Linked DNA regions of Prosthecodimorpha staleyi. The protein of the gene in region 2 interacts with the protein of the main gene of each other region in a pairwise test. Links are inferred from orthologs where the notes say so. Each region holds a gene or a part of one and is shown on either strand. Other genes may lie near its edges.

Region 1 (3,289 bases), on a different replicon or contig from region 2:
GGCGCCGACACTGGTCAGCGAGCCCTGGCCGGACAGCGCGCCGGCGGACCTGATCGCCGGCTATGCGGCAGCCTTCGCGCGGACCGACGACGATCCGGCCGGCGCCGCCGCGGCTTTCGCGGTCCTGGCGGCCGCGCATCCCGATGACGCCGTGCTGGCCGGCTGGGTGGCCCGGCTCGGCGGCGGATCAACTGGCTGAAGGGCTTCTCAGAGCACGCTCGCCATCGCCTCGGCGATGCGCGGCGCACCCCAGCGGGCGACCGGGCTCGGCGGCCGGCCGGGAGCCGGGATGTCGGTGCCCTCGCCGGCGGCCAGCATTCGGGTCACGCCCGCCGCCGCGACCGTAACGGCGCCCCGCTCGACGAAGACGCCGAAGGCGCCGCGGCTCGGGCCGGCGAAGAAGCGCGTGCCGCGCACCGCGATCACCCCATAGGCCGAGCGCATCTTCACGTCGACCTTGGGGGCGGTTTCCGGACGGTCGAACAGCACCGCGCCGTCGGCGAGGTCGAGCACCCCGCCCATGTCGGCGATGAAGCGGTCGATCACCAGCCGGCTGCGCGCGCCGAGGCGCACCGTGGTGGCGAGGCCGAGTTTCATGGCAAGGCGCGCCTCGGTCCCGGTCCAGACCATGTCCTGCAGATAGAGGTCGGCCGCAGCCGCGAGGCGCCTTTCGGCCGCATCGCCGCGTGCGAAGGCGTCGCCGATCACCTCCTGCACGGCACCGATCCGGCCGGCGGTCGCAGCCGATGCGGAGCCGGCCAATACGACCGATCCCGGGGCGGTGGCCAGCAGGGCGGTGGCGATGAGTTCCCGTCGCGTCAGGCGCGTTCGCGAAAGGCTTTGCGAAGGTTCCATGCGCTGCGTCTCCCTGCCGGCCCTCCGGCGGCCGACGCAGGACCGTGGCATCCGGTGCCTGAACGGAACATGACCGGACGGACCCGGACTTCGGTACGGGCGGCTGGCCTCGCCGGTGCTGCAAGAGCGCCGGTCAATGAGCATGCAGGGCCCGGCGCACTCCGCGAGCAGGAGCGTCGGGCCTTGGCGCCGCCGCGTCGCCTCACATGCCCCAGCGCAGGGCGGCGGTGTGGACGCGGGCGTCCCAGAGGCGGGCCGTCTCGGTATCAAGCTTGGTGACGGTCAGCGAGCAGCCGGCCATGTCGAGCGAGGTGACGTAGTTGCCGACCGCCGAGCGGGCGACGCGCAGCCCGTGCTTGTCCAGCATGCGGGCGGCGTTGTCGAACATCAGGTAGAGCTCCATGGCCGGCGTGCCGCCGAAGCCGTTGACCAGCAGGAGCACGTCGGACCCGGCGAAATCGCCGAAATCATGCACGATGGCGCCGATCATCTCCGCGGCGATCTCGGCGGCCGGCGTCAGCGGCACGCGGCGGCGGCCCGGCTCGCCATGAATGCCGACGCCCATCTCCATCTCGTTCTCGCCGAGCGTGAAGGTCGGCTTGCCGGCGGCCGGCACGGTACAGCTGGTCAGCGCCACGCCCATCGAGCGGGTCGCCTGGTTGACGCGGTCGCCGAGCGCCTTGCAGGCGTCGAGATCGTAACCAGCCTCGGCGGCGGCGCCGACGATCTTCTCGACCACCATGGTGCCGGCGACGCCGCGCCGGCCGGTCGACCAGGTCGAGCTCTCCACGGCCACGTCGTCGTCGGTCAGGATGCGGGCGACCGGGCCGGACGCCATCTCGGCGGCCATTTCGAAATTCATCACATCGCCCTCGTAATTCTTGACGATGTAGAGGACGCCGGCGCCGCCATCGACGGTCTCTGCGGCGGCGAGCATCTGGTCCGGCGTCGGCGAGGTGAAGACCTGGCCCGGGCAGGCGGCATCGAGCATGCCGTGGCCGACGAAGCCGGCATGCAGCGGCTCGTGGCCGGAACCGCCGCCGGAGATCAGCGCCACCTTGCCGCGCACGGGGAAGCGTCGGCGCACGAACTTGCCCTCGTCGCCGAGCGTCACGATGTCGGCATGCGCGCGCACGAAGCCGGCGAGGCTTTCGGACAGGACGGTATCGACGGCGTTGATCAGCTTCTTCATGGACGTCTCCCTGCTGTTCGCGCCGGCCGGGACCTCAATCCTCGACCAGCTTGGCGATGCGTGCGACGAGATCGTGGATCATGTCGTCCATCACCTTGTTTTTCTTGGCATCCTCGAAATCCGGCAGGCGCAGCGCCAGGGTCCGGTGGCGGCGCGCCTCGGCCGGCCGGCGCGCGCGGCGCGGATGCGCCTCCTCGTAGGCGGCCAGGAAACGGGCGCGCTCGGCCGCAGAGAAATGGCAGATCTCCAGGATCGTCTCGACATGGGCGACCGGGATCGGCGTCGGATAGGCGGGATTGGCGATCTGGCTGACGAAGCTCGGATTGCGCTCCAGCGCCTCGGCGAGGCGCCGGCGCATGCCGGAGGGGCGCTTGCCGAGCACCTCGCGCAGCACCGCCTTGTAGGCGGCGACCGCCGGATGGCCGTCCGGGCCCGGGGTGGCGGCGTCCTGCACGCTCATGGCCGGCGGCCCGGCAAGGTCGTTGCTCGGATCGCCGCCTTGGCGCGCGGCACGGCGGCCGCGCCCATCGACAGCACGCGCAGGCCCGCGGCGAGCAGATGCGGGATCGCGGCCGGATCGCCGCCGGCATCGCCGCACAGGCTGACCGGCACGCCGCGCGCGGCGGCCTCGCGCGCGACGGTCTCGATCACGCGCAGGACCGCGGGGGCGAGCGGATCGGCCAATGCCGCCACGGCGGTGGAATCGCGCCCGGCGGCCATCAGATACTGCACGAGATCGTTGGAGCCGATCGACACGAAGTCGACTGCGAACAGATCGAGCGTCAGCGCCGCCGCCGGCACCTCGACCATCATGCCGAGCTCGAACCGGCCGGGTGGGGTGCCGGCCGTGGCGAGACTTGCCGCTTCCTCCTCGACCAACGTCCGCACGGCGGCCATCTCGGCCGGCACGGCGACCATCGGGATCATGATCTTGAGCGCTCCGTGCGCGGCGGCGCGCAGCAGCGCGCGCAACTGGACGCGGAACACCGCCTCGCGGGCGAGCGACAGGCGCACGCCGCGCAGGCCGAGGAACGGATTGGCCTCGCCGTCGAGCGTGTAGCCGGGGATCGGCTTGTCGCCGCCGGCATCGAGCGTGCGGATGGTCACCGGCCGGCCGTCGGCCCAGGCAAGGATCGCCCGGTAGGCCTCGAACTGCTCGTCCTCGCCGGGCAGGTCGTCGCCGCCGCGGCCGTGGAACAGGAATTCGGTGCGCACCAGCCCGATGCCGTCGCAGAGCGCCGG
Region 2 (3,238 bases):
TGACCGGCCAGGACTGGGGCGTGGCCGTTGCCATCGCCGGTTCGCTGCTGACGATCGGCGCGATGCTGGTCTTCGCCATCGCCGTGTTCCGGGCGACCGGTTCGAGCCGCGCCCAGACTCTGGACGCGATCGAGCCGGGCTATGCCGGCCGCTGAACGCATCACGGTCGTCGCCCCGGTCTGACGCCGGCCGGGGCGGTGCTCGTCGGATGCCCTGGACCGCCCGATGCGCGGTGAGAGCCTCCGGCGGCGGGCGATGCGGCCCTCGGCGCTGGCCATGCGGCACCCGTTGCGGCCATGCGGCCCCGTGGGAACGGGCCGGCCCGTCGCGAACATTCAGAGAACAAATGCTTCCGGTCCGGTTTCGCCCGTGCGACAATCATGGGCGATTCGTGATAGACCGCGCCGACGACATCATCGACCGAAAGCCCGAATGGCCAAGCCGCAGGATCTTTTCGCCAAGCTGCCCGAATCCGACCGGCCCGAAGCCAGCAGGCCCGTACCGGCGCCCCCGCCGCCCAAGCCCGTGCGGTCGGTGCCCGCCCGCGGCACCATGCCGGGCGAGGCGGATTACAACGCCTCGCATATCGAGGTTCTCGAAGGGCTGGAGCCGGTCCGGCGCCGTCCCGGCATGTATATCGGCGGCACGGACGAGAAGGCGCTGCATCACCTCTTCGCCGAGGTGATCGACAATTCGATGGACGAGGCCGTCGCCGGCCATGCCAGCTTCATCGAGGTGCGGCTGGAGGCCGACGGCACGCTGTCGGTGGCCGACAATGGCCGCGGCATCCCGGTCGACCCGCATCCGAAATACCCGGGCAAGTCGGCGCTCGAAGTCATCATGACCATGCTGCATTCCGGCGGCAAGTTCGACGGCAAGGCCTACGAGACCTCCGGCGGCCTGCACGGCGTCGGCGTCTCGGTGGTCAATGCGCTGTCCGAATGGCTGGAAGTGGAGATCGCCAAGAACCGGCGGCTCTACCGGCAGCGCTTCTCGCGCGGGCATCCGACGACCGCGCTGGAGGAACTGGGCGAGGTCATGAACCGGCGCGGCACCACGGTGCGGTTCCGGCCGGACCCGCAGATCTTCGGCGAGGGTGCGCGCTTCGATCCGGCCCGGCTGTTCCGCATGGCCCGGTCGAAGGCCTATCTGTTCGGCGGGGTGGAAATCCGCTGGTCCTGCGCGGCCGAACTGGTCCAGGGCCAGGACACGCCCGACAAGGCGGTGTTCCATTTCCCCGGCGGCCTCAAGGACTTCCTGGCCGAGCGGCTGAAGGACGAGCGGCTGGTCACCGACGACGTCTTCGCCGGCAAGACCGCCAAGACCTCCGGTCACGGCGCGGTCGAATGGGCGGTCGCCTGGTTCGCCGGCGACGGCTTCGTCTCTTCCTACTGCAACACCGTACCGACGCCGGAGGGCGGCACCCACGAGCAGGGCCTGCGCGTCGCCCTGCTGCGGGGCTTGCGCGCCTATGCGGATCTGGTCGGCAACAAGCGCGCCGCCATCCTGACCACCGACGACGTGATGACCACCGCCGGCGCGATGCTGTCGGTCTTCATCCGCGAGCCGGAATTCGTCGGCCAGACCAAGGACAAGCTGGCCACCGCCGAAGCGACCCGGATCGTCGATACGGCGATCAAGGATGCCTTCGACCATTGGCTCGGCGGCTCCAAGGTGCAGGCCGACCGGCTCCTGGAATGGTCGATCGAGCGCGCCGACGAGCGGCTGCGCCGGCGCCATGAAAAGGAGGTTCTGCGCAAGACCCCGATCCGCAAGCTGCGCCTGCCCGGCAAGCTGGCCGATTGCTCGGACACGGCCGCGCAGGGCTCGGAACTGTTCATCGTCGAAGGCGATTCGGCCGGCGGTTCGGCCAAGCAGGCGCGCGACCGGCGCAGCCAGGCAGTGCTGCCGCTGCGCGGCAAGATCCTCAACGTCGCCAACGCCACGCGCGACAAGCTCGGCGCCAACCAGCAACTGGCCGATCTGGTCCAGGCGCTCGGCTGCGGCGTCGGCAAGGCCTGGCGGCAGGAGGACCTGCGCTACGACAAGATCATCGTGATGACCGATGCCGATGTCGACGGCGCCCACATCGCCTCGCTGCTGATCACCTTCTTCTATCGCGAGATGCCGGACCTGATCCGCAAGGGTCATCTGTTCCTGGCCGTGCCGCCGCTCTACCGGCTGACGCACGGCTCCAAGACCATCTATGCCCGCGACGACGCCCACAAGGACGAGCTTCTGGCGACGGTCTACCGCAACAAGAAGCCGGAGGTCGGCCGCTTCAAGGGTCTCGGCGAGATGATGCCGTTCCAGTTGAAGGAAACCACCATGGACCCGAAGTCCCGCACGCTGCTGCGCGTGCAGGTGATCGAGGGCCAGGAGGATGCGACCCGGGATTCGGTCGAACGGCTGATGGGCAACAAGCCGGAGGCCCGCTTCGCCTTCATCACCGAGCGCGCCGCCTTCGCCAACGACATCGACCTCGACATCTGACGACCGGTCGCCCGGAAGCCGGGCCGACCGGGGCCGGGCGGACGGGGTTTCGAGAGGCGCGGATGCAGGATGTCCTGAGCCGCGCGGCTCGCATGGCGGCCAGCGGGGGAGCCGGGCCTGCCCGGCGGCATCAGAGCGAGAGGAGGTGGTTGTCCCACATCCAGCGGCCTGCATCGCTGCCGCCGAGCCGGGCGAGATCCCCGGCCGACGCCCGGGCGAGGCGCAGGCCGGAGGCGCCGCCGGAGAGCATGAACAGGCCCCGATCGGGAGCCGCCGCCAGCCCGCAGGCGTCGGTCAGGCGGCTCATGCCGAGGAAGCGCCGTCCCGGCACGTCCCAGTAGCCGACCGCCCCGCCCTTCGGGCTCGCCGCCGCCAGGATGCTGCCGGAGGCGTCGAAGGCGACCGAGCCGATATAGTTCTCGAACAGCATGTTGGCGTCTTCGGGCACCGGCAGCAGGTCCAGCCGCCCGGTCCGCGTCAGCACGCCGACCAGTTCGGGCGCCGCCTCGGCGTCGCCGGCAAATTGGCAGCCGAAGCCGACGGTGCCGTCCGGGGCGACCGCGATGTGGCGCAGACTGGACAGCCGGAAAGCCTCCGGCAGCTCAAAGGCGTCGGCCAGACTGCCGTCGCGCCGCAGCAATGCCAGGTTGGGGCGCATGGCGTCGAGATTGAGAATGTCGCGGCCGGTCTCCGGATGGGTGCGGATGCCGCCATTGGCGACCGCCACCAGATCACCGCCCGGCAT

What was found.
Region 1: the proteins of parE (region 2) and dhaK interact in binary tests that used the Escherichia coli proteins (3 or more experiments, as listed by UniProt). The link is inferred for Prosthecodimorpha staleyi from one-to-one orthologs.

Annotation. Positions count from the first base shown.
Region 1 is NZ_JAHHZF010000013.1:84,680-87,968, forward strand. The notes cover bases 53-3,029. They hold dhaK (dihydroxyacetone kinase subunit DhaK), read right to left. Parts: upstream 2,048-3,029; coding sequence 1,058-2,047; downstream 53-1,057. Other genes in these bases: KL771_RS23310 (CHASE2 domain-containing protein), read left to right, coding at 53-199; KL771_RS23315 (FecR family protein), read right to left, coding at 208-855; KL771_RS23325 (hypothetical protein), read right to left, coding at 2,082-2,507; ptsP (phosphoenolpyruvate--protein phosphotransferase), read right to left, coding at 2,504-3,029. Also shown: more of KL771_RS23310, read left to right, coding at 1-52; more of ptsP, read right to left, coding at 3,030-3,289. UniProt on the Escherichia coli protein: Dihydroxyacetone binding subunit of the dihydroxyacetone kinase, which is responsible for the phosphoenolpyruvate (PEP)-dependent phosphorylation of dihydroxyacetone via a phosphoryl group transfer from DhaL-ATP.
Region 2 is NZ_JAHHZF010000014.1:85,190-88,427, reverse strand. The notes cover bases 37-2,962. They hold parE (DNA topoisomerase IV subunit B), read left to right. Parts: upstream 37-432; coding sequence 433-2,493; downstream 2,494-2,962. Other genes in these bases: KL771_RS24295 (DUF1513 domain-containing protein), read right to left, coding at 2,624-2,962; KL771_RS24305 (hypothetical protein), read left to right, coding at 37-155. Also shown: more of KL771_RS24305, read left to right, coding at 1-36; more of KL771_RS24295, read right to left, coding at 2,963-3,238. UniProt on the Escherichia coli protein: Topoisomerase IV is essential for chromosome segregation; it is the principal protein responsible for decatenating newly replicated chromosomes. It relaxes supercoiled DNA.